Regions from separate parts of the Polycladomyces abyssicola genome, predicted to be linked through region 1. Evidence: predicted binding sites of a transcription regulator. Region 1 holds the regulator's gene; the other holds the start of a gene.
What was found. Region 1 encodes LexA, which represses DNA repair genes until DNA is damaged. Its sites were predicted from a motif close to CGAACATATGTTCG; they were not measured.
Positions count from the first base shown of each region.

Region 2: a site for LexA is predicted at 4,710-4,723, ahead of KI215_RS09265 (WYL domain-containing protein). Genes of this name have one in related genera too.

Region 1 is NZ_AP024601.1:1,609,140-1,625,564, reverse strand. Features, by position in the region: gene KI215_RS08155 (hypothetical protein) at 206-568, shown strand; gene KI215_RS08150 (YhfM domain-containing protein) at 929-1,252, opposite strand; gene KI215_RS08145 (DUF5680 domain-containing protein) at 1,949-2,413, opposite strand; gene KI215_RS08140 (YnfA family protein) at 2,610-2,936, opposite strand; gene lexA (transcriptional repressor LexA) at 3,567-4,196, shown strand; gene KI215_RS08130 (DUF1259 domain-containing protein) at 4,467-4,931, opposite strand; gene KI215_RS08125 (glycosyl hydrolase family 18 protein) at 5,085-6,266, shown strand; gene KI215_RS08120 (pyridoxal phosphate-dependent aminotransferase) at 6,317-7,498, opposite strand; gene KI215_RS08115 (acetate/propionate family kinase) at 7,661-8,860, opposite strand; gene KI215_RS08110 (3-hydroxyacyl-CoA dehydrogenase family protein) at 8,857-9,747, opposite strand; gene KI215_RS08105 (AAA family ATPase) at 9,766-11,268, opposite strand; gene KI215_RS08100 (hypothetical protein) at 11,261-11,791, opposite strand; gene KI215_RS08095 (hypothetical protein) at 11,906-12,553, opposite strand; gene KI215_RS08090 (hypothetical protein) at 12,732-12,926, shown strand; gene KI215_RS08085 (amidohydrolase) at 13,005-14,264, opposite strand; gene ligD (non-homologous end-joining DNA ligase) at 14,379-15,281, opposite strand; gene KI215_RS08075 (hypothetical protein) at 15,393-15,740, shown strand; gene KI215_RS08070 (ATP-dependent DNA ligase) at 16,229-16,425, opposite strand, start outside.
Region 2 is NZ_AP024601.1:1,840,057-1,856,481, reverse strand. Features, by position in the region: gene KI215_RS09290 (GTP-binding protein) at 1-1,086, shown strand, start outside; gene KI215_RS09285 (hypothetical protein) at 1,169-1,591, opposite strand; gene KI215_RS09280 (MurR/RpiR family transcriptional regulator) at 1,714-2,598, opposite strand; gene KI215_RS09275 (aspartate aminotransferase family protein) at 2,601-3,971, opposite strand; gene KI215_RS09270 (cupredoxin domain-containing protein) at 4,150-4,596, opposite strand; gene KI215_RS09265 (WYL domain-containing protein) at 4,754-4,981, shown strand; gene KI215_RS09260 (YolD-like family protein) at 4,965-5,291, shown strand; gene KI215_RS09255 (hypothetical protein) at 5,418-5,561, shown strand; gene sucC (ADP-forming succinate--CoA ligase subunit beta) at 5,804-6,964, shown strand; gene sucD (succinate--CoA ligase subunit alpha) at 7,001-7,906, shown strand; gene dprA (DNA-processing protein DprA) at 7,979-9,067, shown strand; gene topA (type I DNA topoisomerase) at 9,276-11,348, shown strand; gene trmFO (FADH(2)-oxidizing methylenetetrahydrofolate--tRNA-(uracil(54)-C(5))-methyltransferase TrmFO) at 11,367-12,686, shown strand; gene hslV (ATP-dependent protease subunit HslV) at 12,965-13,504, shown strand; gene hslU (ATP-dependent protease ATPase subunit HslU) at 13,510-14,925, shown strand; gene codY (GTP-sensing pleiotropic transcriptional regulator CodY) at 14,947-15,726, shown strand; gene rpsB (30S ribosomal protein S2) at 15,973-16,425, shown strand, end outside.

The sequences.
Region 1 (16,425 bases):
GAAATAGAAGGTCATTTTTCTCGTGCGCCCTCAACAAATTCCCATTTATTTCAAGATGGGTGTCACGGGTAGATTTGAACCCGGTGTTGAATCCCTATATGCGCACAAAAATAAAAGGTGTGGCATACCGTTAGAGGGAAGAAGCATTCCGCTTACCGACGTATATTCGTCTTTATACCCGTTACCCCTTAGAGGAGTGATGGTGATGATGAGGCGTTTTAACGATTGGTTGGGGGATAAACTGGCCTACTGGCTCTCAACCATGGGGTGTTTCTATCTCATATCGATCGCCATTCTTGCAACTCTTTTCTTTCAGAGACCAGAAGGTGTACAAGCGTGGCTCATGTTCTGGGTAACCGTCTTCTTTCAAGGTGTTGCACTGCCTGTGTTAGGTTACGTATCCAGAAAGGCTGGAGAAAAGCAGGAACAAATCTTAAACGAAACACATGATGCGGTGATGGATGAATTAGCACTAGTTAAAGAAGAACTGGCGATTGCAAAAGAGGAACTCGAGTTGCTGAAGAAATTGCTTGAAGAACTACATAAACGTAGTCCCGATAAGAGATGATTTCATTTGAATTGATATTTTAACCAGTGTTTAGGCGTCATCGAGGATCTGAGAACAGGATAACCATTTCCCCGGTCATCACGGTATCATCATTATGGTACTCGCTCTATATATTAGTGAAGGAAACAGTCGGGAAGTAAGAAACAGGCGTTTCCCATTCCCCAGACAAACAGGCACTTGCTCTATTATTCGTTATTGATTTAGCTATGGAGTTGGATTTGTTTGTAACACAAACCTGTTTAAGAATCAGATGAGTTGATGTTTTTTTATCAATACATGTCTAGGCGACCACTGCAAACGTGTAACGTCTACAATCAAAACGCAGGGAATGAGGGATCACCTATCGGAGCGCAGAGCGAATTAAGAACCGAGTAATATTTCTTTTAACTGCTTTACTTTATCCGCTTTAAGTGTCCCATATGTAGATCCATTTGTAGAACGTTTTATTAATTCTGCATTTCCGTATTTGTTGAACCAAACTTGATACGTCTCTTTCTCCTTATTGTCGTAATTTATCCAGAAACGGGCATCCTCTTCTCTGGCCATTGATGGAATCGATCCTTTTTTCCAATTGACTTCCTCAACAATAGTCATTACTTTTTCAACCATCGTCGTATCATCAATATTTGTTTCGTATCCATTCGTTTTTTGAATAACAACTTCGCTGGGTTTTTTTGCAGGCATTTCACTACAACCCGTTAACCCGTGCAATAGAACGTAGAAACATACCAAAAACGCAAATATACGCAATTCCATTCAACTCCATAAAATAATGTACCTAAAAAATGAGGTGCGGCTAAAATTCTCAAAATAGAGGCAACCAAGTAAACAACCGATGTTGATCACTTCTCCCCATCATTCCCCCTACACGGGTTGGTTCAAATGATATGCCGATTCCATCCCCGTAAACGTCTGCATTCCGAAATAAACATCCCGGTAGAAATAAGGACCATCGCGGTATTTTAATTATTTAACCCCCTTGAGGCTATGCCCGGACGGCAGCATCGTCTCTTTACGAGGTATATGTAGCTTGTTTGGCTGTTAGGAGGAAGAATTAAGTCTGTAGTGTATATGAATCTTTTTTACAGTTTGTTTTGCAAACCTGTATGTAACATTATTAGATTTGTCGATATCTGCAGCAAAAAGATTGAATCAATTCTACTAAGGAATGTCAAGCTAACAAGGTATTTCCCTAGCTTCGTGCCCCCATAACATGATGGACACACCAATCAAGAAACCTACTTCAAGCCATAGTACAATGTGAAATTTGCCCATCCCTTCCATGATTTCATTTCGGTTTCCCCGCTTTCATCTCGCTCCACATCATATGGAATCATCCAAAAAGGCGACCCTTATCCTCCGTCATCTACCTCTCCTAGCTTATCTTAATAAACCACCCTGATACCGCAATTCATACACTTTTGTATCTTTCACGCGAATTTCCTCATATCCATGAAACCGATCCCATCCTCCCTCCCATCTGTTCAGATAGGTTAGCGGCCCTTTTTCCCAGACTTCCGGTCCCCGATAAGGCACATCCTTTGATCCCAAGCGCAATGCTTCACGCAAAAATGCATAGGTGGAAAGGACCTGCTCCTGATCACTGATGTTGAGCACTCCGCCTCCATAAATCATGGCCCAAATGGGTTGGTCCAAATGATATACCGTTTCCATCCCCGTAAACGTCTCCATACCGAAATAAACATCTCGGTAGAAATAAGGACCATCGCGGTATTCCAATTGTTTGGCCCCTGGTAGCAATGCCGCGACGGAAGCATCGTTTCCTTGGGAAGCATATGTAGCTCGTTTAGCGTTTAGCAGGAAAGAAATGAATTCGTTGTGCACTTGAATCTCCTTCATAGTTTGTTTAGCAAACCTGTATGTAATATTATTCAGTTTGTCGATATCTACAGCAAAAAGATTGAATCAATTCCCTCTTCTTCTACATCATATCATATAGAATGGAATTTGTAACCATAGATAAACAAATGGACAGAAAGGGATCAAAAGAAAAAAATACCAAGATTAAAAAGTATCTCCCCTAGCTCCGTGGTCCCCAAAGCATCACAGACACCCCGATCAAGCTGATCCCTGCTCCAATCCAGTCATAGAAATCGGGAGTCTTCTTGTCGATGAGCCATCCCCACAAAACAGACATGACTATGAACACTCCCCCGTAAGCAGCGTAAACCCGACCAAAGGAAGGAAAAGATTGAAAAGTGGCGATAATCCCGTAGAAGGACAAAGTAAGCCCACCAATCAATCCCCAGTAAAACGGTTTTCCCTCCCGTAACCAAAGCCAGATCATATATCCCCCGCCGATTTCCGCCAACCCGGCAAGAAAAAACAAAAACACTGCTTGAATCATCTTTTGTTTCCACCCTCTCCAATGTTAAACCGGTCTCCAATGGTAAGACCGGTTCTTCATGTGCCGCCACCAATATGTGCCGAATCAGCTAATACAGTATAACCTTTTTTCCTTTAAGTAAATACACATGAAACTGGCAATACGTCTCAAATCCGAGCTTCTTGTATGTGTTTAAACCTGCTTCTCTTGCTTGAAGAACCGCCCATTTATATCCTTGATTCAACGACGCTTCTAGTAAATATTGTGACGTGGAACTCGCCAGCCCTTTTTCTCATTAACGGAAGCGTTGCTACATCGTATACGCCTACAACTATATCATTATAGTAAAGGGCTGTCGTAACAGCTGGTTGCCCATCATAAAAGCCTAAGTAAAACTGAACTGGTGAAGTATCATTAAGAAGATGCTGTCCATAATGATCAAAAATCCCTTGTTTTAAACTTGAATCCATATTAAACCCCTCTACGTATAGATCTCCCCCCCAAAGTGGACATAAATAAGTGGCGGAGGTGCAAATTGACGATAATTTGTTCTCCGGAACACACATTCCGGGGAACTTATGTTTGTTCTTTGGAGCAGATTCGTGTATACTGGAGAAAATGGGAAACATCATCGACTAGGAGTTGAGGGTGATGACAACGCGACTCTCCTCGCGGCAAAAGGCAATCTTGGACTACATAAAGAAATCGGTCAAAGAGAAGGGATATCCTCCGTCAGTTCGCGAAATCGGGGAAGCAGTCGGCTTGGCGTCCAGCTCAACGGTACACGGTCATCTTGCCCGTCTGGAAAAGAAGGGGTTCATCCGACGTGATCCCACCAAACCGAGGGCAATTGAACTTTTGGATCGCGGGGATCTAGAGGAAACGGCCCGCTCTTCTGACACCGTATTGGTACCGCTGGTCGGGAAAGTCACCGCGGGGGAACCCATCACTGCAATCGAGAATGTGGAAGAATACCTTCCTCTCCCTCGTCGCCTGGTCGGCAATGCAGAACGGGCGTTTGTCTTGTCCGTTCACGGAAACAGTATGATCAATGCCGGCATTCTTGATGGTGACCATGTGGTGGTACGACAGCAGAACACTGCCGAAAACGGGGATATCGTCGTGGCGATGACCCAGGACGGGGAAGCCACCGTAAAACGCTTCTACAAAGAAAAGGATCATATTCGCCTGCAACCGGAAAACGACGAGATGGAACCGATCCGTCTGACAAGTGTCAGTATTTTGGGGAAAGTAATCGGGGTATTCCGGGAAATTCATTGAGAGATCCAAGCAGTGGCTGAGGCTTTTGAGACAAACCCAGCGTTATTTCCGCTGGGTTTGATTATGATTCGGGAAATTCTTTTCGATGTTCATTTAGACCCTCTAACTGAGGGGCTTTTTTAGTGTGAAGATTTTTTCTCGGCAAGCGGAGAAACCGACCAAATTGATAGCGATAGTGCGTTTTGCCCGCGCCGTTCGTGAAGGGCGATGGCGGGTTAATCGAATTCGCTTGGAAACTAACCATGGCTCCGGACTTTTGCAGTCAGAAGACTAAGATTGAGTCGCTTGTATAGCGGCTTTCACTGTCTGGGCAAGATTCCTCATATTTCCGACTCCCTGGAAATGCAAATAAATGATGCGTGGTTTTTCATAAATCCAGTGGTTGTGTATGGCGGAAATCTCTAAGTTTCCTTTACGTAACGTATCCAATACAGGAGTAACTTCGCTTTCAAGCAGAGAAAACTCGCCCGTCACCACTGTTTTCCCATGAGTTATTTGTTCAAATGTAGCGATAAACTCCAATTCCATTGTCTCTGGTGAGAGTTTGATCCCCCTGTAAGTAATAGGGATATTACGAGGAATTTCTACCTTACAAACCCCTTTTTCCGCTTTTGCATTCGTACCAAAAATTTGTTCAAGGACTTTACATCCCGTTTTCTCATTACCATAAACCATTTGTATAGGAAAAGAGACGATCATCAAACAAGATGTCAAAATAAAAAATATTTTCTTCACGCAGACCACCTTCATATTTTGTTTAACGTTTATCCTAACCATGTGTGTGTCAGTTATTCAAAAACCAGACATTAATCATGAATAAATTGACGAGAATAAGAAAAGCATGATATTCGAACAAACCATTCGAACAAACCAAAATGGGTGATAAAGATGAGAAAAGCGTATCTGATCTTCATCGCATTGTTCCTACTATCGGCGGGATGCAACACAGCCAAACAAATCGGAGAAGCACCTCCTCGCCCCAAGCAGCTTAGCAATCAGACTGCTCATCCGGAAACAGTACCAATGGAGAGCCGAGGCAGGGTACTCCCTGATAAAAGAGGGGAGAATAATCTCAGATCCAAAACAGCCAAACCTCGCATTGAGTCCATCGGCTTTTTGGAACCGGTAAACCCCGCCCAAGCCGTATCCGATGTCAATGAGGCTGGCCGACATCTGACTTACATCGGTTTTTTCAGTTACCGTGTTCAACCCAATGGAGATTTGATTCCTTTAAATGATGCCGCCCCCTTGGCAGCTGCCAAACGGAACAAGGCAGTCCCGATGTTGGTGATTACCAACTTCGCTCGAGGAAATTTCCAGCCCGATGTCGCGCATCGGATCTTTACCGACCCGATGGCGTCTCGACGGCTGATTCAAAACGTAATCCGTGTCATGAAGCAAAAAGGTTACCGTGCTCTAAACGTTGATTTTGAACACATCCGTGAAAAAGATCGGCAGCTGTACAACGGTTTTTTGGCAACGCTGTTGCCACGGGTCAAAAAGGAAGGATATGTGGTATCCACCGCCTTGGCCCCAAAATCGAGTGACAAACAGGCAGGTCCTTGGCATGGTGCCCATGATTATGCCTTCCATGGTAAAATAGCGGATTTTGTTATTCTGATGACCTATGAATGGGGTTGGACTGGTGGACCTCCCATGGCCGTTTCTCCGATCCCTCAAGTTCGTAAAGTCGTCGATTATGCCGTTTCCAAGATCCCTCGGGAAAAGATTATCATGGGAGCTCCCCTGTACGGTTATGACTGGGTACTCCCATATAAAAAAGGCGGCCCTCCGGCTAAACGGGTGTCGCCCAAGGAAGCCGAGACTTTCGCTTACATGAAATCACTGAAAATCCAATACAATAACCGGGATCAAGCTCCGTACTTCTTCTATACGGATCAGCGTGGAAAAAAACATGTGGTCTGGTTCGAAAACGCACAGAGTGCCCAAGCCAAGTTCAACTTGATCAAGGAGTATCGGCTTCGGGGGATCGGCTATTGGGTTCTGGGAGAGGATTTTCCCAGGAACTGGCCCCTGCTTCAAGATAACTTCATCATCCGCAAGCATTGAGTCCAAAGAAAAACAGCCTGCCGATCATGTTCGGCAGGCTGTTTTTTGCCTTATTGATACTTCTCAACGAAACGTTGAATCCGATCCAACGCTTTTTCCAGTTGTTCCATGGATGTCGCGTACGAAATGCGGATATGATCGGGAGATCCAAAAGCCGAACCGGGGACGACCGCTACTTTTTCTTCGTCCAACAATGCTTTTACCCATGTATCCACATCCTCGAAAGGTGAAGCATCAATGGCCGTGCGCACATTGACGAACGCGTAAAATGCTCCTTGCGGCGGCAAGATGCGGAACCCAGGGATCTCGGACAGCCGTTTCACCACGAAATCGCGGCGTTCCTTGAACGCGGCCCGCATCGTATCCACCGGTTCCTGCGTACCGGTCAATGCGGCAATCGCCGCATATTGAGCGATGGAGGTGGGGTTGGAGGTGCTGTGGCTGGCCAATCCCGTCATCGCCTTGATGATGCGGGCATCTCCAGCAGCATAACCAATCCGCCAACCGGTCATCGAGTAGGTTTTGGACACGCCGTTGATCACAATGGTATTCCGGTAGAAATCCGGCCCCAGACTGGCGATGCTCACATGTTTTTCTTCACCATAAATCAAGTGCTGATAAATTTCGTCAGAAATGATCACCACATCGTGCTCAAGGCACACTTCGCCGAGTGACCGCAGCTCCTCCTCTGTGTAGACCATCCCGGTCGGATTGGACGGGCTGTTGATCAGAAAGGCACGTGTCCGGTCCGTAATCGCAGCGCGCAGTTGTTCCGGTGTGACTTTGAACTGTTGTTCCTCAGTCCCTTCCACGATCACCGGGACACCTCCGGCCAGCTTCACCTGCTCAATATAGCTGACCCAGTACGGAGCTGGGATAATCACTTCGTCACCGGGATCCAACATGACCTGAAACAAGTTGTACAGTGCATGCTTGGCCCCGACTGTAACCACGATCTGATCGGGTTCGTAATTCAAACCGTTGTCTTGACGAAACTTGTCGGCGATGGCTTTTTTCAGCTCGGGTATCCCGCCCGAAGCCGTGTATTTCGTGTGCCCCGCACGCATGGCTTCTTCGGCCGCCTTTAAGATATGTTCCGGCGTGTTGAAGTCCGGCTCGCCAGCGCCGAGGCCGATGACGTCATGTCCTTGTTGTCTCAGTTCTTTCGCTTTAGCGGTGATGGCCAGCGTGGACGAAGGGGTCAGTTGCTGAGCCCGCTCAGAAAGTCTCATGAGTTCTCCTCCTCCAAATCCCCTGGTTTGCTCCATATTGTACTGCAACTGTTGCTGTACATCAATCGCCAACCGTGACAGGAAGTTTATGAGCAACCCAGGTGGTGGATGGTGTATAAAAGCGAGCCTTTCTTCTCGGATAAAGGCTCGCTTTGGTAAACATTACTGTTCAACCAGATTTCGGGTTTCGCGCGCGATCATCAATTCCTCATCGGTCGGAATGACCAACACGGCCACCCGTGAGTTTTCCGTGCTGATGATCCGCTCCTGTTTGGAGCGTTCGGCGTTTTTCTCCCGATCCAACTCTACGCCAAGGAAGGTCAACCCCTTACAGACACGCTCGCGTACGAGCGAAGCATTTTCTCCGACACCGGCCGTGAAAATAATGGCATCCACACCGTCCATGGCCGCCGCATAAGCCCCAATCGCCTTGCGCAGACGATATGTATACATATCCAACGCAAGACGGGCATGATCGTTACCTTCAAACATCGCTTCAGTGATTTCACGCATATCGCCGGACAATCCCGACACGCCCAAAAGACCGCTGTGTTTGTTCATCATGGAATTGACTTCAGCCAGCGTCAATTCCTCCTTGGCCATCACGAACGGAACGATGGCCGGGTCAATGCTGCCACAACGAGTTCCCATCATCAAACCTTCCAACGGGGTCATCCCCATAGTGGTGTCCACGGATTTTCCGTATTGAACGGCCGCAAGACTGGCCCCGTTGCCGATGTGGCATGAAATGAGCTTCAACTCTTCCAACGGACGTCCCAACACTTCCGCCGCGCGCAAGGTTACGTATTTATGGGATGTACCGTGGAACCCGTAACGGCGGATCTTGTACTTCTGATACAGTACCCGAGGCAGCGGATACATAAACGCGTAGTCCGGCATCGTTTGATGGAACGCCGTATCGAATACCGCCACATGTGAGGCATGGGGCAGATGTTGGCGCGCTGCTTCGATCCCGAGCAGGTTAGGCGGATTGTGCAGCGGCGCCAAATCCACGTTGCGCCGGATCTCACGGATGACTTCGTCATCAATAATGACGGATTCAGAAAAGGATTCGCCGCCGTGCACCACGCGGTGGCCAACAGCGGCAACCTCCTCAACACTTTGAATTACTCCTTTTTGTGGATCGGTTAACAAAGAGAGTACTTTGTTCAATCCCTCACTGTGATCCAAGATCTCCGCTGTTTCCACCCACTCATCTCGGCCGGTTACACGATGCGTCAAAATCGCGCTGTCCGTACCGATCCGTTCGACCAAGCCATTGGCCAGAACCGATTCATCCTTCATCTCAAACAACTGATACTTAATGGATGAACTCCCGCAATTGATCACCAGAACCTTCATCGGACATCCTTCCTATCCAACCGTTCTCCATCTTCGTTGTAGCGGAAAAAGCCTTCCCCTGTTTTGACACCGAGATGCCCGGCACGCACCATCTTTTTGAGCAACGGCGCCGGCCGGTATTTGGTGTCGCCGTATTCACGGAACAGACGTTCCATGGCTTTGAGCACGGAATCCAATCCAAAGTGATCGGCCATTTCCAGCGGGCCCATGGGGAATTTGTATCCCCGCTTCATCGCCAGATCAATCTCCTCGGCGGATGCCACCCCTTCCATCAGGGTATGGATGGCTTCATTGATGAGCAGCATACTCAGCCTGGTCGTGACAAAACCGGGCGACTCATATACTTCGATTCCGACCAGGTCCATCCCCTTAACCCAGTTGCGAATCGTTTCAAACGTCTCATTCGACGTTTTGAGCCCGCGGATTATCTCCACTACGTCCACTTTGGCCACCGGATGAACAAAATGAAGGCCGATCACTCGATCTGGCCGTTCAGTCGCAGCGGCGATTTCCGTCAAACTCAACGTGGATGTATTGCTGGCCAGGATTACTTCCGGCCGGCAGATCCGGTCGCATTGTACAAACACATCTTTTTTCACATCCAAATCTTCATAGACCGATTCGATAACCAAATCGGCATTTTTCAGTGATTCAAAGTCCGTCGTGAACCGAATCCGGGAGAGAATCCCCTTCTTCTCGGCAGCCGTAATCCCCCATTTGGCCAGCTGCTTGTCCAAACTGATCTCAATATGATGGCGGGCTTGTTCTGCGCGTTCCGGGGATTGCTCCAGCAGTGTCACCTCAAACCCTTTTTTGGACAACAGCTCGGCAATCCCCTGACCCATCGTGCCACCACCGATCACTGCGATTTCATGAATCGATGACAAGGCACATCTCCTTCCCTTCTACCCGATCTTGGCTTGTACCGGTACCGCTTTTTCCATCATCTTGCGGAATTGGTCTCCGGAAAGCGTTTCTTCCTGCAGCAGCACCTGCAGACATGCGTCAAACAGTTTCCGGTACCGGGCCAGCAGTTCGTACGTTTCTTTATGCAGTGCATGCAAAATCCGGGTCGACTCGTCCTGCATCTTTTCCTTATTGATCCACTCCGGATCGATGATGCCGAGATCGGAAAGACCGGTTTCGATCAAGGTCCGGGTGTATTGGTTGGCTTGCTGGTAATCGTTGCGCGCACCGGTGCTGCGGTTGCCGTAAATCAGCTCTTCAGCAGCCGCACCCGCGAGGCAAATCTTGATCTGGTCTTCGATCTGTTTCCGTGTGTACAGATACCGGTCTTCACCCGGATGCTGGCGTACATACCCCAATGCCTGCCCCCGCGGGGACAAGGCTACTTGCGAAACGGAACCGGGTCGGACCAGCTCCGAGATGATGGCGTGCCCCAACTCGTGAATCGCCACACGCTCACGTTCTTCTTGTGTTGCTTCCCGGTCCGTCTTTTCTCCCATCATCACTTTGTCGATCGCAGCGGACAAATGACGTTGGGTGATTTCCTGACTGTTCTCCCGCATCGCATAAATCGCCGCCTCGTTGGTGACACTCTCCAACTGGGCGCCGGAAAATCCGAATGTCTCCACAGCAAGACGTTCCAGGCTTACATCGTCGGCCAACGGCTTGTTTTGCGTGTGCAACTGGAGGACGTGCAGACGAGCTTTTTTATCGGGCAGATCCACTTCGATCTGCCGATCGAAGCGCCCCGGACGCAGCAATGCCGGGTCCAGCATATCCTTCCGGTTGGTGGCCGCGATCACGAGAATCCGGATGTCTTGATCCGTCGTGATGCCGTCCATTTCCGTGAGCAGCTGGTTGAGTGTCTGATCATACTCACGGTGTTGTGAACCTTCCCGATGGCCACCAATGGCATCAATTTCGTCAATAAAAACAATGCCGCTGGTTTTTTGATTCCGTTTGGCCAACGTCCGCACTTCTTGAAACAATTCACGCATCCGTTGGGCGCCCACCCCGACATACATCTCCACGAATTCGCTACCGGACGCCGATACGAATACCGAATCAGTATAGTGAGCCGCTGCCTTCGCCATCAGGGTTTTCCCCGTGCCGGGCGGACCAGACAACAAAATCCCCTTGATGGGGCGGATGCCGTATTGCGAAATCTGGTCACGGTGGATCAGGAAGTCCAGCGCTTCCTTCAGTTCTTTCTTGGCGCGCTCGTGACCACCGATATCATCGAACGACGTAGTAGGCACCGATGCTTTGCTCTGGACCAACTTTTTCCGGCTCAATGTGAACCCGTTGCCACGCGATTGTGCAAACAGGTACGCTCCCGTGCCAATAGCCAACAACGTCACCAACGGTAAGACACTGTAGCCCAAAGTCAAAAGGAACACGATCAACGCGGAGGCGGAACCGAAGGCAATCGCTTTACCCATTATCCTTCACCCCGGAGTTCGATTTATGCAACGGGAGAACGCGGTAAAGGGTATGCGGCCCACGATGCAGCTCCACGTAGAGGAACTGATCGTCCATCGTAATATCGTAACGGATCTGCATCGATTTGGCCACTGTATCCACCGATTTCGGAATTTGCGAATATCGCGCGTTCACCAATCCTTCCTCAATGCCGAATACCATCCGATTCCAAGCCCGGTTCAACACCGGATCCGGCTTGTCTACCAACTGAATGGTTACCGCGCGTTCTCCAACCATGTTTTTGACACGTTTGTTCAAATATGGAAATTGGTTGGTGAAAGAAAAAGCAGGATCCGTGTTTGCTTTTATCCATACACGATCGGGTTCGATGCGCAATTCGACCAGCTGAAAATGGGGCTCGTGTGTCAGCATCGCCTCGATCGGTTTTTTCAACGCCCACCACTGATAAGCAAAATAGCCTCCAAACAACAAAACTAGCGTGACAACCAAGCTGAGAATCGCAGCCATGACGCGCGTTTTCACGGGTGTCACGTCTCCTCTCTACGATTCTGTCGATCACAATCAGTATATCATAAAATATATATGGTTTGATGGAAGGAATCCCTGGAAAAACCAAAACGGCGGAAATCCGCCGTTTCATCGAACAGGGTGAAACACATAGCGAATGGTCTGTCGTAGATGACCATCGGAACGAATCTCGGCCACCATCTGCTCCAACGTATGAGTTTTCGGCACATACCACAACCGATACCTAACGTCGAAGTGGTGTCCGATGATCTCTGCAAAGTCGCTGGGCGGCGTACCCATCCATTTGCTGAGTATCTTGCCTACTTGACGTTCATTCAGATCCTTCTGAAGCACAATGGTCCGCTTCCCCTGCCACTTGACCGTTCCGATTCGTTCGACCCGCCCCCCTACACGCTGCATCCAGAGCAGGTGATCGCGCGGAGACATTAATCCCAGTTGTCTGGGTGTGGCCGTTTCCTGCGTACCCGACCGTGACAAGTGGATGTGATCCCCTTTTTTGACCACCTGGATTTGTTTTCCCTCGTTTTGCATCGTCCAGTCTTGACCCGATTGTTCTCCGTTCATGGTAACGGTTGCCCCGCTTCCGTTTACTATGAGCTGGAATGCATATTGTTCTTTTGCCAACTGTTTCCCCACAACGGACTGCCAATCCTTCGCTGCCCGGACTTCCACGGATTGTTTGGAGGAAGCGTCGGGCGCTGCTTGAGAACAAGCGGCCAGGAGAATCAGGAGGAAAAGGAAAGGAAGCCGTCGCATGCCAGTCATCCCCCTTCGCCGTTGGTGTCATTCCATTGTATGTTGACAACCAACGGTTCACGACTCCAGCCAAAAGAAAATGCCCGGTTTTACGGGCAATTGGACATACGTACAAAATGTGTTAGACATATTGACTCCGTCTCGGGTGATACTATTCCTGCCTGAGGAGGTGAGCATCATGACTGCTTCCCTTTCCTCCGGTTGGATTTTGGAGGTGCTGAAATCCCATCTGTCCGACGAAGAATGGGACCGGATTCAGACGGTGATGCATGCAGAATCGTGGGCATCCCCTTCCGCCCGCAAACGGCGTTGGCGGACTGAAGAGGAGGAGATCCCCTTACGGTTCACATTGGACATCGATGTAAAATCTTGATCAGTACCTAGTTTGACTACATTTCTCCTGCCTATACCTCTCCCCAATATTTACCTGCCCTCACCGGGCAGGCTTTTTTTAGGGAGCAATCGCCTGAAAAGCCCGATTGGCCTCGTAAATAATCCGTTCTTCATCCAATGTCAGGCATTCGCGATCCTTCATAATCGGCCGCCCGTCGACATAAACGTCTCGTACATCGGTACTGACGGCCGCGTATGCCAAATGGGACTCCACATCATGCAACGGCTGCAAATGAGCTTGGCGCAGTTCCACCGTGATGAAGTCCGCTTTTTTTCCTGGTTCCAACGTGCCGATTTCCCGGTCGAGGAACAACGCTTCCGCACCGTAGATGGTTCCCATGCGAAGGGCCACATCCGCTGTTACCGCCAATGGGTCCTCATTGGCTCCTTTATGGATCAGCGCAGCCAGGCGAATTTCTTCCAGCATATCCACATTGTTGTTGCTGGCCGGTCCGTCCGTCCCCAATGACGGTCGCATCCCATGCGCGAGCATTTTCGCGATCGGTGCGATACCGCTTCCCAGCTTGAGGTTGCTTCCCGGGTTATGTGAGACTTTGACGTCTTTTTCCGCCAACAACGCGATCTCGTCATCTGTCAGATGAACGGCATGAGCCACCAGGCAAGGCAAGTCGAACACGCCCAGTTTATCCAGATGCTCCACGGGACGAACGCCGTACTGATCCACGTTTTGTTGAACTTCAGCGGCTGTCTCCGACATGTGTGTATGAATGGGTAATTGATACTCCGCGGCACTTTCCACGAACCTCCGGATAAAATCTGGTGAACAGGTATACGGAGCGTGAGGGGCCATCATTGTCGTGATCCGACCGTCCGCCTGATTGTGCCAATCTCGGGCGAACTGGACGGCTTCTTTCCATTTGGCCACCTGCTCCTCTTCCGAACAGAGTCCGATCGCACCACGACACAGACGCGCCCGGATACCGGCTTCCACCACGACTTCGGCCACTTGGTCCATGTGATCATACATGTCGAGGAAACACGTCGTACCACCCTTGATCATCTCCAATACGGTCAGCGCCGTTCCCCAGCGAACCTGTTCGGGACCGAAACGAGCCTCCATCGGCCACATTTTTTCTTCCAACCAAGTCTTCAGCGGCAGATCGTCTCCGTATCCGCGCAACAATGACATGGCGGCGTGACCGTGAGTGTTGACCCATCCGGGTAAAATCGCATGTCCGCTCATGTCGATCACTTCATCGTAACCGGAACGATCTTCCGGCACGGGACCGACGTATGTAATTCGGTCGTTTTCCACCGCCAACGCAGCATTGGTCAGTGGTTTTTCCCCGTCCTTCATGGTCAGGATGGTTGCATGGATAAACAAACGTTTCAAAAATAGACGCCTCCCCACACATGAAATGCCAGTCAGAAACCACGATAACCGAAATAGCGCGGAGAAACAAGAGGGCGCTTACTTGGGTATCCATTTCAAAATATCGGTCAGATCGTGCCGCGAATCTTCTGTAAGCATCACGGCGAACAAATCCCCTTTTTCCGTTAGACGCCCATGAATGGTAGCCAGCGTAAACTGTTCAGGACGAACGCCCTTTTTCAATTCTTCCCATGTCAGCGGAGTGGATACCGGTGCACCTTTACGTGCGCGGGGTGAATATGGGGCGATCAGGGATTTGCCGCGCCAGTGTTGCAAGTAATCAAAATAAACTTTGTCTCCCCTGTTTTTCACCGTCCGTTCGATGGTGATCAAACGCGGATATTTTTGGGCGAGATACATCGCGACAAACCGACTTACCCTGCGCGTATCATCAAAAGTGTAACGGCGACGGATCGGCACGTAAACCTGCAGTCCTGTCGCTCCCGACGTTTTGACATACGACGACAGTCCCATGCCGTCCAATACTTCTTTGGTGTAAAGCGCCACTTCCACCACTTTTTCAAACGGCGGGGCGGACGGGTCCAAGTCAAACACGAGTTCGGGAGGTAAGTCCGGGGCGTCCACGCGGTCGAACGATAGGTGAAACTCCAAACACGCCAAATTGGCCAGCCACGCTAACGTGGCCGTATCTTCCAAGAGTATGTATTCCACCTCGTTCCAAGCGGCGGTGCGCACCCAGTCGGGAGCGTGGGACGGCACATTTTTTTGATAAAACGATTTCCCATGCACCCCGTCCGGAAAACGAATCGTCGTCAACCATCTTCCGCGGCAATGGGGCAACATCCACGGCGCCAATCGTGTCAGGTACAACAGATACGACCATTTGGTGATGCCATCCTCGGGATACATCATTTTGTCCGGATTGGAAATTGTCAGTTCTTTTCCTTCCACACGAATCGTGCGTTTCTCTTTCACACCCATGGCGACTTCACTTCCTGCGCCCATTTTTTCGGGACAAACGTCCAAATGTCCCATTCTTACATACATTGAGAATGTGCCTGCACGATTAAGAAAGAAGAGGAGGAATATCAGATGGCGAAAGAAAAGAAAGCCCCAAAGAAAGCGACTGCCCAAGTGAAGAACCAAGAGGAAGTCACCTTGAACGAAAACGAATTCGATTCCCCCGCTTATGACTATGGTCTGGAAGGTTTTTACGGATATCCCGGTTATTCAGATTATCCGTATCCCACCACCAGCGAGTATCCTGTTACGGGCGACGATTTTTATTCTTATGATTACGGAACATACGATTACACGATCGAGACAGTCCCGGGGGATCCGAACGCGCAAACCAGCATATTCCCATTCTTCGGTTTCCCGTTCTTCGGTTTCCCGTTCTTCCGTCCGTTCCCATTCTTCGGATTTCCGTTTTTTTGGTGATTGAAAGTCCAATGTCGCTTCCGACCAAAAAACAAATTAGATCGTGCCGTGATCCGGCCGAAACATACATTGGGAATGTGCCTGAACAACGACGAGGAGGATCGTCCAATGGCAGACCGCTCAAGTGAAGAGCGAAGGCAAAGCCGCCCTGAATAAAACGAATCCGGTTACCCCGCCTATGGCTACGGTCCACAAGGTTATTACGGATATCCTGGTTATTCGGATTATCAGTATCCCGCCACCAGCTAAGGCCTTTTCTTGGGTGGCGAGAGCTCATCCTCTCAGACACGGCATTACCATCATCCTTATTGTCCCCCTTATCATCCGTACTATCCCCCTTACTACCGACGCCCCTATCCGTTCTATCCTCCCTATTACCGCCCCTATACACCATACCCTTCCCCGTCTTACCCCTATCCTTGCTGATACCCGAGACCTTTGCCCGCTATGGCGGGGAATTCATCCTCGCGACAAGCGGGATTTTTTATTTATGGCGACATAGGGAACCCTTTGATGACGGGTGAACGCAACGTTCCATCCGGCGTCCATGAAAGAAACCGTACCTGAACGGTCAACAGCGGCTGTAACCAAACGACTGTTTCCGTTGACGGAAAACGCGGGACGACGGCAACCGGCGGTTTGGACATTTGCAATTGGGGAAGAAATTGAGTTAATATGGTCAGCT
Region 2 (16,425 bases), 230 kb from region 1:
ATGAGTGAGATCAATGTGGATACCGGACTGATCGATCGGAGCGGCGCTTTGTCCCGGACGGAAGAGAAGTTGGTGGAGATGTCCAACGGTTGTATCTGTTGCACGCTGCGGGAGGATTTGTTGCGGGAAGTGGAACGGTTGGCCAAGCAGGGTCGGTTCGATTACATATTGATCGAGTCATCGGGGATCAGTGAACCGGTGCCGGTTGCCCAGACCTTCACCTATTTGGATGAGGAACACGGTATCGATCTTTCGTCGCTGTGCCGGTTGGACTGTATGGTAACCGTGGTGGATGCGTACCGTTTCTGGCATGATTTCGCTTCGGGCGAAACCTTGTTGGACCGTCAACAGGCAGTCAGTAAAGATGATACCAGGGATGTATCCGATCTGTTGATTGACCAGATTGAGTTTTGCGACGTCTTGATCCTCAACAAATGCGATCTGGTGGAGGAGGAGGATTTGCAAAGGTTGGAGGCCGTCTTGCGCAAACTACAACCGCAAGCCAAGCTGATCCGCACTTCTCACGGCCGAATCAACCCGTCGGAAATTCTGAACACAGGCTTGTTTGATCTGGAGCGGGCCAGTCAGGCGGCCGGTTGGATCCAGGAATTGCAAAAAGATAGCCACACTCCCGAAACGGAGGAGTACGGCATTTCTTCTTTTGTTTACCGGCGACGTCGGCCGTTTCATCCTGAACGGTTGGCCCGTTGGATGGAAGAGTGGCCGGAAACGATCGTGCGCGCCAAAGGGATGATTTGGTTGGCTACACGTCATGACACTGCCGTGCTGCTCTCACAGGCAGGACCATCTATTCAAGTGGGACCGATGGGCCATTGGGTTGCCGCTCTTTCGGAAGAAGAGATGGAGCGGGTGTTGGTGGCGGAACCGGAGACGGCACGGCGATGGCACCCCATTTGGGGAGATCGTGTGACGGAGTTGGTACTGATCGGTGTGGATATGGATCGGCAACAAGTGGAGCGCGAGTTGGATGGGTGTCTGTTGACCGATGAGGAGATGCAGTTAGATTGGTCGACTTTTCCCGATCCGTTGCCGGGAGCGGCAGAGGGGAATGTTCCTTCTGTTTGATCATTACCGCTAAGCTCGATTTGGCGAGAAGATTCCACAGGGATACGGTAGTGACGGAGACCCTTGACAGCCGGTGTCTCCGTCATTCTTCTTTTCCCATATATTCCGGATACTCCAGCAAAAACGCCTGAACGACGTTTTCATATTCCTCATCCGGGATTTCATGCAGGCGTTGTGAGCGAACTTCGAAAAAATAGAGGTCGTCCCCCGGATTGTCTCGGTTGTAGTACATGGCATACAACCTTTTGCCCTGGCGAAAGGTGGCACCCAAAACGGCATGGATCTCCTTTTCTTCTGTCTTCAGTCTTTGGAAGAAAAACGGTTCCACCTGATCCCAGACCGTTTCGGTGTAGGTTTCCCCCGGATAACGCAACCACAGGGTATCATCCTTCCATTCCGCCACATATAGCTGGTTTTTTTCTTCCTTCGGCCATAACAACAAGAGATGCCGCACGTGTTCGTGGATAAACACATACTGGTGAGGTGTATCAAATTGGATGTACAAAGCGATTCCCCCTCTTGAATCCAGGTGATGACAGAATCAGCGGTTATCATCAGCCTGCTTGATCCATTCTATTATCCAGGACGCGAGTTGTTTTCTCCAACGGGTCCCAACCTCCTCCCCAACTACCGGCCGATTTTGTTTTCCGAAGGATAATAAATCCCTTCCATCTCCCACAAGTGCTCCATATTTTTCAGATGACGGGTAATTTCCTGTTTATTGATCCTTGCAACCGCGATCAGCAACGCGTTGATCAGGCTGAGTGGGGCGACGAAAGAGTCGAGGAAAGAAGGCGAGCTGCTCGCAGCGATCAGGTAGAGATCGGATGTGTTTGCAAGGGGTGAACGGTGCGAATCGGTAATCGCCAATGTCTTTACCCCTTGCTTTCTCACATATTGCAAGGCTTGAACCGTTCGTGACGTATAGCGGGAAAAACTGATTCCAATAACCAAATCATTGGAACCCAGCGTGGAAAGTTGTTCGAACATCGTATCGGATTCCGTGATCAGCCGGGTGTTTTTCTTCAGCAAATGCAGATAAAACGCCAAGAATGAACCCAAAGCATGGGAGCTGCGAAATGCGATGATGGTGACGGATTTTGCTTGGTGTATCTGTTGAACGGCTTTGCCGAACATATCGATGTCCAACATCTGAATGGTTTGTTTCAAATTGGACAGATCATCGGATAAAACTTCATAGGCGATGCGTTGTTCTTCGGAGTACAGTTCTTCTGCCAAGTCCAACCGCTCAACCGTTGTGACGCGTTTGCGAAGCTGTTCTTGCAAACTGCGTTGCATTTCCGTAAATCCCGCAAATCCGAGGGTGGTGGCGAAGCGGATGACGGTCGCTTCGCCTACACCTGCTTGTTTGGCCAACTGGGCCGTAGTCAAAAACGGCACGGTATCCGGGTGTGCCTCGATATAAGCCGCAATTTGTCGTTGTGCCTTGCTCATCCGGCTGATTTTCTGCCGTATTCTTTGAAAAACGTCATGCTTGTCAGACACGGGCATCCCTACTTTCTTACCAGACTTTTGACGGCAAGCTCAAATCGTTCCAGTGTTTCATCAATCACTTCGGCGGAATGGGCCGTTGACAGAGAGAAACGATTGAGCGGTTTGATGAAAACTCCTTGGTTTAACAAGTGCGTGTCCAAATTCCTCCGCAAAGACAGATTTGACTCCAAGACATCCTGGATACGGCGGACAGGCAGATCCGCCAGCACCAAATTGAATATGCTGCCTATGCCGACGGTCTGAGACGCGATTCCGTAGCGGGACAAGATTTCCTCCATTCCGTTGCGCAATTGCGTCGTGTTTGCCTCCAGTTGCGGATAAACTCCGGATTCTCGAAGTACTTGGATCGTAGCCAATCCAGCGGTGAGGACAATGGGATGACCGTTATAAGTGCCGCTGTGAAATAAGGGTTGGTCCTGACCAAAAGACGGTGGTTGCTGTTCGGTCGTCAAAATGTCCACTCCACTGGCGGGTGAACATAATTCCATCATTTCCACCCGACCTCCAACCGCTCCGACAGGAAACCCGCCTCCCAACACTTTTCCGAGGGCGGTCAAATCGGGAACCACCCCGTATATACCTTGCGCCCCCGACAATCCGGTGCGAAATCCTGTCTTCACCTCGTCAAATATCAGTACGATCCCATATTGTTGCGTGAGTTCACGTAACCTTTTCAGGAAAGTTTCATCCGGTGGAATAAATCCTCCCTGGATCGGTTCCATGATCACAGCGGCAATTTCATGACGATGTTGATGGAGGATTTCTTCCGTTTGGTCCCATTCATTAAACGGAAGAACCACGGTGTTTTCTGCGTAATATTCAGGTAGACCGAGGGAATCTGACGTTTTTACCGGATGCCGTCTGAGATTTCGTTTTTGGGGGGTTACGCTGATCAGCACTTGATCATAACTTCCGTGATAGTGACCTTCAAATTTGGCCAACTTTTTTCTCCCGGTCCACGCCATGGCTAATCGAATGGCCAGCAATGTGGCTTCCAATCCCGAGTTGGTGAAACGAACCTTTTCGATCCCGGGGTACAAGTCGACCAATACGCGGGCCATTTCCGCTTCCAGCCGATGGGGTGTTCCGAAGATCGTGGTACCGATGTGCGAGAATGTTTCGTTGATGGCGGCGATGATTCTCTGATCCCCGTGTCCCAGAATGAGCGCTCCGTAACATAGGTTGTAATCAATATATTGATTGCCGTCAACATCGTAAAGGTAAGCGCCGGAGGCCGAATCCATGAAGATGGGGTAGGGAGTGAAATATTTGATGTTGGCTGTCACCCCGCCCGGTATCCACCTGGCCGCTTCACGGTACATTTGGGCGGAACGAGCAGCAGTCTTGTGGAGGAATGAACCGTTTTCCATCATTGTCACCTCATTTGAAATAAATACTCCATAAACAAAATCAATAGGAGTACATATTTCATTTATCGCATGATTGGTACATTGTCAAGGTGCAATTTAAGAGATTCCGGTGGGAATAGGGCTTGCCAAAAAGGCGTGTTTTCCACCGATTTAGAACACGCCTTTTTGTGGTTATTGTTTAGCGCGGCAAAACGACGATGTATCCGATCATGGGACCATTGGTTTCGGCGGTGGGATGAGTGTGGCAAATCAGTTGAAACGTACCGGGTTTGTTCGCCGTAAAGGAGACGTGCGTCATATGTCCCTGCCTGACGTTACCCCGTACGTTGTACCCTTCGATGGAAAACGGATGCTCTTTGCCGCTGACGCCCCGAATCATCAGATGAACGCGGTCCCCTTGATGAACCACGATCATACCGGGGTCCCATCGGTACGCTTCCAGTTTTTTGCCTTGGTACCGACCCTTGAACTCCCCGGTTACCATATAAAACTTCTTTTCCTGTGATGACGCGGTCGGTTGACCGGCAGAAGCGTCGCGTGCCACAAACGGCGCTTTCCATACTGTGACAACGCCCGCCAAGAATAGAAGCACCACCAAATACAGCCAATAACGTCTTGTTGACATCACCAGACCTCCTTTTGGAAAGGTTATTTTCAATATCACCGACGCACAGATTTTTCATCCTTTATGTGGAATAAATTGGAGATTGTATCATGAAATGCGTGGTGCATATAATAAGAACAAACGTTCTGTCGCACTCTCCAAATCGAGGTGTAGGGTTATGGTGGACATCGTGCTCCAACAGGCGGTTCGCAAAAATGAACCGGTGGAGATCATTTATATGGACAATAGGGCGGGTGCCATCACCCAACGGCAGATACGAATTTACCGGATGACGGCAGAAACGGTCAAAGCTTATTGTTACGAGCGGCAAGCCGTGCGCACGTTCCGGCGGGATCATATTTTGGCCGCACAGAGGGGGGAGCGGCGGCGTGGATCGCGGCAATAAACTGTGGGAGGGACACCGGATGTTTCTTCCGGAACATGCGGCGTTGTACCGTGAACGAAAACGGGAACGGTATACTCCCCCCGTATTGGACGAACAGCGGTGGGAAGAGATCGACCGGTTGGTATCCGAAGCCATGAGGGAAGGATGGACATTGTGCTGGACCGTCTTCCATCCTGACGGGCCTTATGTCGTCCAAGGCCGCGTCGGGCGAATTCGTCCTGAACAGGGATGGATCGAAGTGTGCGGAGCGGATGGCGGGATACGGGTCCCGCTGAATCGTCTGGTCGATGTCCGTCCGGTGGAGGAGTGAGCAAAGGTCGACCACACGAAGAAGGTTTCCGAAAACGGTGAAACCGTGCTATACTGATGTGGGATGATGAGATAACGCTTCCATGCGAATCAGCAGCATAGGCAAACCAGACAGGAGGTTCAAAACATGGCTTCCCATATGCAACCGCGTCCCGAAGAGAACCAAGAAAATGATTTGCTCGACATGATGGTCGGCACGGGGGTCTCTATTGCTTTTTTTATGGGGATCGCCTTGATCGCCGGTGTTATCAGCTATTTCGTCAAGGGATAATCGCCCGCGCGTTGCGGGGTGAGAGGGCCGAGACAGGGTGTCGCGCCCTCTGTTTTTGTGCGTGCAGGGCGGTTGGCAATCCTGAGCGCTTGCGCTATACTTGCAATAGCCGGAAGAAGCGCTTTCGGTTTCTTTCTGCTGTTTGATTGTTTCGAAATGAACTGATAATTGGAAGTCGTTTCTCCCAACCACATGCAAAACCGATCGCAACGGGGGAGAACACCAGGATAGGGGGATGGAGCATGAACGTACATGAGTACCAGGGCAAAGAGGTGCTGAAACAGTACGGGGTTGCGGTGCCGAACGGGCGAGTCGCTTTCACCCCGGAGGAAGCGGTGGAAGCGGCCCGGGCGTTGGGCGGAGAGCTGTGGGTGGTTAAAGCGCAAATTCACGCCGGCGGCCGTGGTAAAGCGGGCGGGGTGAAGCTGGCGCGCAGTTTGGATGAAGTACGCGCTTATGCGGAGGAATTGCTGGGCAAAGTGCTGGTCACCCATCAAACCGGCCCCGAAGGAAAAGAAGTGAAGCGCCTGCTTATCGAAGAAGGATGCAAAATTGAGAAGGAATACTACGTTGGCATGGTCGTGGATCGTTCCAAAGGTCGCGTGACGATGATGGCTTCCGAAGAAGGTGGAACGGAGATTGAAGAAGTGGCGGCCAAAACACCGGAAAAAATCTTCAAGGAAACGATCGATCCGGCTGTCGGCTTGCTGCCGTTCCAAGCCCGTCGTCTCGCTTATGCGATCAACATCCCCCGCGATCGGGTGAACCAAGCCGTCAAGTTCATGATGGGCTTGTACCAAGCTTTCGTTGATAAAGATTGTTCGTTGGCGGAAATCAACCCGCTCGTCACGACAGCCGACGGGCGTGTGATGGCATTGGATGCCAAGCTGAACTTCGACGACAATGCCTTGTATCGTCATCCTGACATCGTGGAGTTGCGCGATCTGGATGAAGAAGATCCGAAAGAAGTGGAAGCTTCCAAATACGACCTCAACTACATCGCCTTGGACGGCAACATCGGCTGCATGGTGAACGGGGCCGGCCTGGCCATGGCGACGATGGACATCATCAAACATTATGGCGGCGAACCTGCCAACTTCCTGGATGTGGGCGGCGGCGCGACGACCGAAAAAGTGACCGAAGCCTTCAAGATCATTTTGGCTGATCCCAATGTCAAGGGGATTTTGGTCAACATTTTCGGCGGAATCATGAAATGCGACGTGATCGCCACCGGCGTCGTGGAAGCGGCCAAACAGGTGGGATTGGATCGCCCCCTGGTTGTGCGGCTGGAAGGAACCAACGTGGAAAAAGGAAAACAAATCCTGAACGAATCCGGCTTGAAAATCGTGGCTGCTGATTCGATGGCCGACGCGGCGCAAAAAATCGTTTCGCTGGTGAAGTGACGCAAAACGAGATCATCTGGAAAGGCGGGTTCGAAGTTGAGTATTTTCGTCAATAAAGACACCAAAGTCATCGTGCAGGGCATCACTGGTTCCAACGGCTTGTTCCACACCAAGCAAATGATTGAATACGGCACCCAGATTGTGGCCGGTGTCACCCCCGGTAAAGGGGGCACTGAGGTGGAAGGCGTGCCGGTGTTCAACACCGTGGCTGAAGCGGTGGAAAAAACGGGAGCCAATGCGTCGGTGATCTACGTGCCGCCGGCGTTCGCCGCGGACGCGATCATGGAAGCGGTGGATGCGGAACTGGATCTGGTCGTCTGCATCACCGAAGGCATCCCGGTATTGGACATGGTGAAAGTGAAACGGTATATGGAAGGCAAAAAGACGCGTCTGATCGGACCCAACTGTCCGGGCGTCATCACACCGGGTGAATGCAAAATCGGAATCATGCCCGGATACATTCACACCCCGGGTCACATCGGGATCGTGTCCCGCAGCGGCACGCTCACCTATGAAGCGGTACATCAATTGACCACCCGCGGCATCGGACAGTCCACTGCGGTAGGGATCGGCGGTGACCCGGTAAACGGCACCAACTTTATTGACTGCCTGAAGGCGTTCCAGGAAGACCCGGACACCAAAGCCGTCATCTTGATCGGTGAAATCGGCGGTACGGCCGAAGAAGAAGCGGCCGAGTGGATTCGGGAGAACATGGACAAACCGGTGGTCGGGTTCATCGGTGGACAAACGGCGCCTCCGGGTAAACGGATGGGACATGCTGGTGCCATCATCTCCGGCGGTAAAGGTACCGCAGCGGAAAAAATCGCAAAGTTGGAGGAGTGCGGGGTCAAAGTGGCACCCACTCCGGCCGCTATCGGCGAGACGCTGGTCGAGGTTCTGAAAGAGAACGGCTTGCTGGAAGCCTGCATCACGAAGAAATGACATCATCGCTTTTTTCAGGGGACCTGCACGGCATGGTCCCCTTTTTTATTCAACGGTAAGCGGGGTGGAACCGTGAAGGAGCGGGATGCATGGATCGCATTGCATCAGGTGAAGGGGGTGGGTTGGCATACCATTGATCGGTTGCATCGGGCCGGTTGGGTCCCGCCCCATCCAATGTCTCCGGCCGTGATGGAGGCAGCCCGGGCGATGGGTGTGACGCAACAGCGATTGGATCGGATCAGGGAAAAATGTACCCCGGCGTTTGTTCGTGAAGTAAAGGTGGAATTGCAAAGAAGGGAGATCTGTGCGGTTACAGTGTGGGATGACGATTACCCATCCTTGCTGCGGGAAATCCCGCAACCTCCTTGGGTGTTATATGTCAAAGGGGATGTATCGTTTCTTGACGGCCCGGGCATCGCCGTGGTGGGGACTCGAAAGCCGACACCGTACGGTCGCCAGGCGGCACGCATGTTGTCCGAACAGTTGGCTGGTGCAGGTTGGGTAGTGGTCAGCGGGATGGCGACGGGGATCGACAGTGAGGCTCATCGTGGTGCATTGCGGAAAAACGGGGCGACAGTGGCTGTATTGGGGACGGGCGTCGATGTGGTATATCCCAGAAACAACCGATCGTTGTATCACGAATTGATCCGACACGGTGCGGTCTGCTCGGAGATGCCGCCGGGGACGGAACCGCATCCCGGTCTATTTCCTCAACGCAATCGCATCATCAGCGGATTGTCATACGGCACGGTGGTGGTGGAGGCCGCGGAGCGGAGCGGGTCGCTTATCACCGCTGACTGCAGCATGGAACAAGGACGGGAAGTGTTCGCGGTACCGGGGCCGATCACCTCGACACAAAGCGCAGGAACACACCGCCTCATCCAGGAAGGGGCGAAATGTGTGCGTCGGGTGGAAGACATTTGGGAAGAATTCGCTCATCTGATGCCGTCGCCTTCTCACGAATCTTCTGGCGGAGCCAATCTTCCCCTCACGGTGGAGGAAGAGCGGGTGTTCTCGCTGATCGGGATCGACCCCGTTTCATTGGAAACAGTGATGAATCGATGTCCGCTTCCGGCTGAAGCAGTTCATTCTGTTTTATTGTCCCTGCAGTTGAAAGAACGCATCCGACAATTGCCGGGAATGCAGTTTGTTCGGATGTGAACGGCATATACATATCCCCAAATGGGTGTATGAGATGTTGATAGTTGGGTAAGGATTGGGAAAGAACTGATCCGTGGATGGGGAGACTTGTAGGATTTGTGTTGCTCGGTGTTGTATATGTTACGAACAACCGCCAGGGTACTCATTTGACATCGGCGGTTGACATCCGAAATAATAGGAACGGTTTTATATGAGGGGAGGGCACGGGATGGCCGATTCGCTGGTAATTGTCGAATCGCCCGCCAAAGCCAAGACCATCGGGAAATACTTGGGAAAGAATTATATCGTCAAAGCATCGATGGGACACGTGCGGGATTTGCCCAAAAGCCAGTTGGGCGTAGATATCGAACACCGTTATAAACCGAAATACATCACCATCCGGGGAAAGGGAAGTGTGCTGAAAGAACTGCGCGAAGCGAGCAAAAAAGTGAAACGCGTGTATCTTGCCGCAGACCCCGATCGTGAGGGGGAAGCGATCGCGTGGCATTTGGCGCACAGTTTGGATCTAGAGTTGGATAAGCCCTGCCGGGTGGTGTTCAACGAGATTACCAAGCAGGCTGTTCGGGAAGCGTTTAAGCATCCGCGAAAAATAGACATGGATTTGGTCAACGCCCAGCAGGCGCGCCGAATTTTGGATCGGCTCGTGGGGTACGGCATCAGTCCCCTGCTGTGGAAAAAGGTGAAAAAAGGACTGAGTGCCGGTCGGGTCCAGTCGGTGGCCGTCAAGCTGATCATCGACCGGGAAAAGGAGATCCGAAACTTCCAGCCCGAAGAGTACTGGACGGTCACTGCCGTGCTGTTGGCCGGCGATGAACCGTTTGAGGCGAAATTTTACGGCTACGGCAAGGACAAGGCGGAGTTGAAATCTGAAGATGACGTGAAGCAACTACTGGAGAAGATAAAAGGAAAGCGGTTCGTCGTCGGGGAGATCAAAAAGAGTGAACGCAGACGCAACCCGGCTCCGCCGTTTATCACCAGTTCACTGCAGCAGGAAGCGGCCCGTAAGCTCAATTTCCGTGCGGCCAAGACGATGTCGGTGGCACAACAGCTGTACGAAGGGGTGGAGTTGGGCAAAGAGGGTTCCGTCGGATTGATCACCTACATGCGGACGGACTCGACACGGGTGTCGGAAGTGGCGCAATCGGAGGCACGGCAATACATCGCGGAACAATTCGGGGAGAACTTTGTCCCGTCTCAACCCCGGTCGCATAAAAAAAACGCCGGTGCGCAGGATGCTCACGAAGCGATCCGGCCCACCTCGGTTATGCGTACACCGAGCCAGGTCAAGCCATATCTGAGCCGCGACCAATACCGCTTGTACAAACTGATTTGGGAGCGGTTCGTGGCCAGCCAAATGGCACCGGCTGTGTTGGATGTCATCTCTTGCGAGGTGCACGCCGGAGACGCAGTGTTCCGTGCGACCGGTTCCAAGGTGAAATTTCCCGGTTTTATGAAGGTGTACGTAGAGGGCAACGATGACAACCAAAAAGAGGAGGACAAACTCCTGCCTCCGTTGGAGGAAGGGCAAGTCCTGAAAAAGAAATCGATCGAACCCAAACAGCATTTCACCCAGCCCCCTCCGCGCTATACGGAGGCGAGACTGGTGCGAACGCTGGAAGAATTGGGGATCGGTCGCCCCAGCACCTACGCGCCGACACTGGAAACCATTCAAAAGCGTGGGTATGTCACGTTGGAGGACAAACGGTTCATTCCCACCGAATTGGGAGAAATCGTCATCGAACTGATGGAGGAATTTTTCCCCGAGATTCTGAACGTAGAGTTTACAGCCAATATGGAAGAGGAATTGGACCACATAGAAGAAGGCAAGGTAGACTGGGTCAAGGTGCTGGATGCGTTTTACAGTCAGTTCCGTGAACGGTTGAGTGTAGCGGAAAAAGAAATGGAAACGGTCGAGATCCAGGACGAAGTGTCAGACGAAACATGTGAAAAGTGCGGCCGTCCGATGGTATACAAATTCGGCCGTTACGGCAAGTTCCTGGCCTGCTCCGGTTTTCCGGATTGCCGCAACACCAAGCCGATTCTCAAATCGACGGGGGTAACCTGCCCCAAATGCAAGCAGGGTGAAATCGTGGAACGTAAAACCAAACGCCGTCGAACGTTTTACGGTTGCAGCCGGTACCCGGAATGCGATTTCGTTTCATGGGATCAGCCGGCATCGCGTCCATGCCCCCGTTGCGAAAACTTGATGGTGATCAAAAAGAAAAAGAACGAATCCACAATTCACTGTACTGAGTGTGACTATCAGACAACTGAGCGTTGACGAAAGGGGAGCCTTGATATGCCGAAACAACCGGTAAATGTGATCGGCGCCGGGCTGGCGGGGAGCGAAGCAGCGTGGCAGATCGCTCAACGCAATGTGCCGGTTCGTTTGTACGAGATGCGGCCGGTCAAACGGACACCGGCGCACAGGGGAGGCGATTTCGCCGAGCTGGTATGCAGCAACTCGCTCCGTTCCAATGAATTGACCAATGCCGTGGGTATATTAAAAGAAGAAATGCGTCGGTTGGACTCGCTGATCATGCGGTGTGCCGACCAACACGCCGTTCCCGCCGGCGGTGCGTTGGCCGTAGATCGTGAGGCGTTCTCCGCCGCGGTGACGGCGGCATTGCACAATATCCCCCACGTGGAGATCATCCATGAAGAAGTGACAGAGATTCCCGAAGGGATCACCGTGGTCGCGACGGGACCGCTTACTTCCGCCGCCCTGTCGGAGAAACTGAAAGCATTGACCGGTGAGGAGTATTTGTATTTCTACGACGCGGCGGCGCCGATCGTGGAAAAAGAGAGCATCGACATGGACAAGGTTTTTGTCGCTTCCCGCTACGGCAAGGGGGAAGCTGCCTACCTCAACTGTCCGATGACCGAAGAAGAATTCGACCGGTTCTATGAAGCACTGGTCACGGCGGAGACGGCCCCGCTCAAGGAGTTTGAGAAAGAAATTTACTTTGAGGGATGCATGCCGATCGAAGTGATGGCCAAACGGGGCAAAAAAACCTTGTTGTTCGGTCCGATGAAGCCTGTCGGGCTGGTCGATCCCCGCACCGGAAAACAACCGTTTGCAGTGGTCCAATTGCGGCAGGATAACAGTGCAGGAACGCTGTACAACTTGGTCGGTTTCCAAACCCATCTGAAATGGGGGGAACAAAAGCGGATATTCCGCATGATCCCAGGTTTGGAAAACGCCGAAATCGTACGTTACGGTGTGATGCACCGCAATACATTCATCAATTCGCCCAAGGTGCTCAAGCCCACGTATCAATTCCGAGATCGGGATGATTTGTTCTTTGCCGGACAGATGACCGGAGTGGAGGGATATGTCGAGTCGGCCGCCTCCGGTTTGATCGCCGGGATCAATGCGGCAAGGTTGGCCATGGGTCAAGAACCGGTTGTGTTTCCGCATGAGACAGTGATCGGCAGTCTCGCCCGCTATATTACCACGGCCGACCCGGACAATTTCCAGCCGATGAATGCCAACTTCGGGTTGTTGCCGCCGCTTCCCCAAAGAATCCGCGCCAAAAAGGAGCGCAATCTGAAAATCGCCGAACGTGCATTGGAGCGGTTACAGGCGTTTTCCGACGAGTTGTATGCCTTCTCTTGATTCATCAACCGTTGGTGTGATACGATTGTGTAGGAACGTTCTGCTTTTTCTGAAAAGATTCGGTAGCTGAGAAACAGCAGTGTAAAACTGCTGTTTCTTTATGGATCAATCACACCCGCCACTGCATCAGCGGAGAGAGGATTGTCTTTTGCGAATGGGTTGTCTCGCCTTTCCTTGGTTTGCCACATTTTTGCCCCTTTTTGTTCACTGATGCGCAAACTTTAGCAGAAACGGCGAGGAGCTTTGTGAGGTTGATTAATGATGGAGGAGGGAAATTCATGTCCGCATTTCACGCAACCACGATTTGTGCTGTACGTCACCAGGGAGCAGCTGCGATGGCGGGTGACGGTCAGGTGACGTTTGGTAACCAAATGGTGATGAAACATCGGGCCAAAAAAGTGCGTCGTTTATACAAGGGTAAAGTGGTTGCCGGTTTTGCCGGTTCCGTGGCCGATGCCATCACCTTGTTCGAAAAGTTTGAAAGCAAACTGGAGGAATTCAACGGCAATCTGCCGCGAGCCGCGGTGGAGCTGGCGAAGGAATGGCGATCGGATAAGGTTTTGCGTCGGTTGGAAGCGATGATGATCGTCATGGACAACGAACACCTCCTGCTGATCGCGGGTACGGGCGAAGTAATTGAACCGGACGATGACATCGTCGCGATCGGTTCAGGCGGCGGTTTTGCATTATCGGCGGCCCGGGCGCTGAAACGGCATGCACCGGAGATGTCCGCACGCGAAATCGCTGAGGCCGCGTTGAAGATCGCCGGTGAAATCTGTGTTTTCACCAATGACCAAATTGTCGTGGAGGAGGTATGAGCCTCATGCCGCAAGCCAATCGCAAACGGGAACAGCTGACGCCGCGCCAAATCGTGGAGGAACTGGATAAACACATCGTCGGTCAGAAAGAGGCCAAACGAGCGGTGGCGATTGCCCTGCGCAACCGTTATCGCCGCAGCTTGTTGCCGGATGAGATGAAAGACGAGGTGGTGCCGAAAAACATCTTGATGATCGGACCCACCGGCGTCGGAAAAACGGAAATCGCTCGTCGTCTGGCAAAATTGGTGGGTGCACCGTTCGTCAAGGTGGAGGCGACCAAATTCACCGAAGTGGGATATGTAGGTCGGGACGTTGAGTCGATGGTGCGCGACTTGGTGGAAACGGCCATTCGTATGGTGAAGGCGGAAAAAATCGAAGAAGTGAAGGAACGCGCCGAAGAGCTGGCCGAGGATCGCATCGTCGAAATCCTGGTGCCGTCACGCAAACCGGGAGCGGGATTCAAAAATCCATTGGAAGCGTTGTTCCAATCCGCCACTTCCCCCCGGATGGATGACGTGGATGATGCCGAACGTGGCCGCATCGCGGAAAAGCGTCGTCAAGTGCGGGAAAAATTGATCCGCGGCGAGTTGGAAGACCAAGTGATCGAGATTGAAGTGGAAGATAGCTCCTTGCCGATGATGGATATGTTTGCCGGCTCGGGCGTGGAGCAGATGGGGATCAACATGCAGGAGATGCTGGGACAGTTTTTGCCCAAACGAACGAAGAAGCGGCGTTTACCCATACGTGAGGCGCGAAAGGTGTTGATCCAAGAGGAAGGGCAAAAACTGATCGACATGGATCAGGTGATACAGGAATCCCTGGAACGGGTAGAACAATCCGGGATCATCTTCATCGACGAGGTGGACAAAATCGCCGGAAAGGATCGTGGCACAGGGCCGGATGTCTCCCGCGAGGGAGTGCAGCGGGACATATTGCCGATTGTCGAGGGTTCCACGGTGATGACCAAATACGGACCGGTCAAGACGGACCATATATTGTTCATCGCCGCGGGTGCGTTTCACACGGCCAAACCGTCCGATCTCATCCCGGAATTGCAGGGGCGTTTTCCCATTCGCGTGGAGCTGAACGATTTGACGGCGGACGATTTCGTTCGGATCTTGACCGAGCCCAAAAATGCGCTTCTCAAACAATACGCCGCCCTGCTGGAAACTGAGGGGATCAAGGTGAAGTTCACCGATGCAGCGATTCGCGAGATTGCCGAGTTGGCCGCCAAAGTAAATAAAGAGACGGAAAACATCGGGGCTCGCCGGCTGCACACCGTGTTGGAGTGTTTGTTGGAAGAACTCTCGTTTGAGGCTCCGGACATCCATTTGAAAGAAATCGTGATCACACCGAAATATGTGCAGGATCGCCTGGCGAAGATCGTTCAAAACAGGGATTTGAGTCAATACATTTTGTAGTGAGGAAGGGAGGAATCGGAGATGGATTTGCTGACCAAAGCCCGCCAGATCAACCGACTGTTACAGCGTACGGGCGGGCAGGCTGTGAGTTTCATGGAGATGGCCGAAGTATTGCGGGACGTCATCGTGGCCAACGTGTACGTGGTCAGTCGCAAGGGAAAAATTTTGGGCTACGGCATTGCTCAGGAATATGCGGTGGATGAAATGAATCATGTCGTGTTGCGTGATCGGCGCCTGCCGGAGGAATATAACCGGCTGTTGAAGCAGGTGAAGGAGACGTCCCCCAACTTGGACGAAACGAGTGAATACAGTTTCACGAAACAACTGGGTGGGATGTTTGAACACCGCTATACGACGGTGGTGCCGATCATCGGAGGCGGTGATCGGTTGGGAACGCTTTTGCTCACCCGGTTTGACGCGCCGTTTGTCGACGATGATCTCGTTCTGGCGGAATACGGTGCGACAGTGGTCGGGATGGAAATTTTGCGCGAAAAGGCGGAACAGGCAGAAGAGGAAGCCCGCTCCCGCGCGGTGGTCCAATTGGCGATCCACTCGCTTTCGTATAGCGAGTTGGAAGCAGTGGAACACATTTTCGAGGAGCTGGACGGGACGGAGGGTCTGTTGGTGGCCAGCAAAGTGGCCGACCGTGTCGGCATCACCCGTTCTGTCATCGTCAACGCCTTGCGCAAACTGGAGAGCGCCGGTGTGGTCGAATCACGGTCGTTGGGGATGAAAGGAACATATATCAAGGTATTGAATGAAAGATTGTTGGTTGAATTGGCAAAACTGAAGGAAGTATGAGGTAACCAGGTTGTTGAACGCGGTTGTGTCAGGACTTGCCCCTTGATGAAATGATCCGACACCCCGCTGACTGTAAACTTATGGACACTGCCGAAGTTCTTGCCACCGGCGAGACGATTGTGTTATATTATAGAGCGGTGTGAAACACACACGTTGGAGGAAGCGGACGGATGTGCCGCCGCTGTGGTGTGCGGTCCCGTTCGCGGATGAATCCGGCGGAGGAAGAACAAAGAAGGAGGAATTTTCGTGGCTGTCGTTTCGATGAAACAATTGCTGGAAGCCGGTGTTCACTTCGGACACCAAACGCGTCGTTGGAACCCGAAAATGGCGAAATACATCTTCACGGAACGGAACGGGATCTACATCATCGATCTGCAAAAAACCGTGAAGATGATGGAAGAAGCCTACAACTTCGTCCGCGAGCTGGCCGCACAAGGCGGCAACCTCTTGTTTGTGGGGACCAAGAAGCAAGCGCAGGACGCAGTGCGGGAAGAAGCGGAACGCTGCGGCATGTTCTATGTCAACCATCGTTGGCTGGGCGGTACCCTGACCAACTTCCAAACGATCCGCAAACGGATCGAGCGTCTGCACCAGCTGGAGGAAATGGAGCAAGACGGCACCTTTGACGTCCTGCCGAAAAAAGAAGTGGTGTTGCTGCGCAAAGAAAAGGCACGCCTGGAAAAATTCCTGGGCGGCATC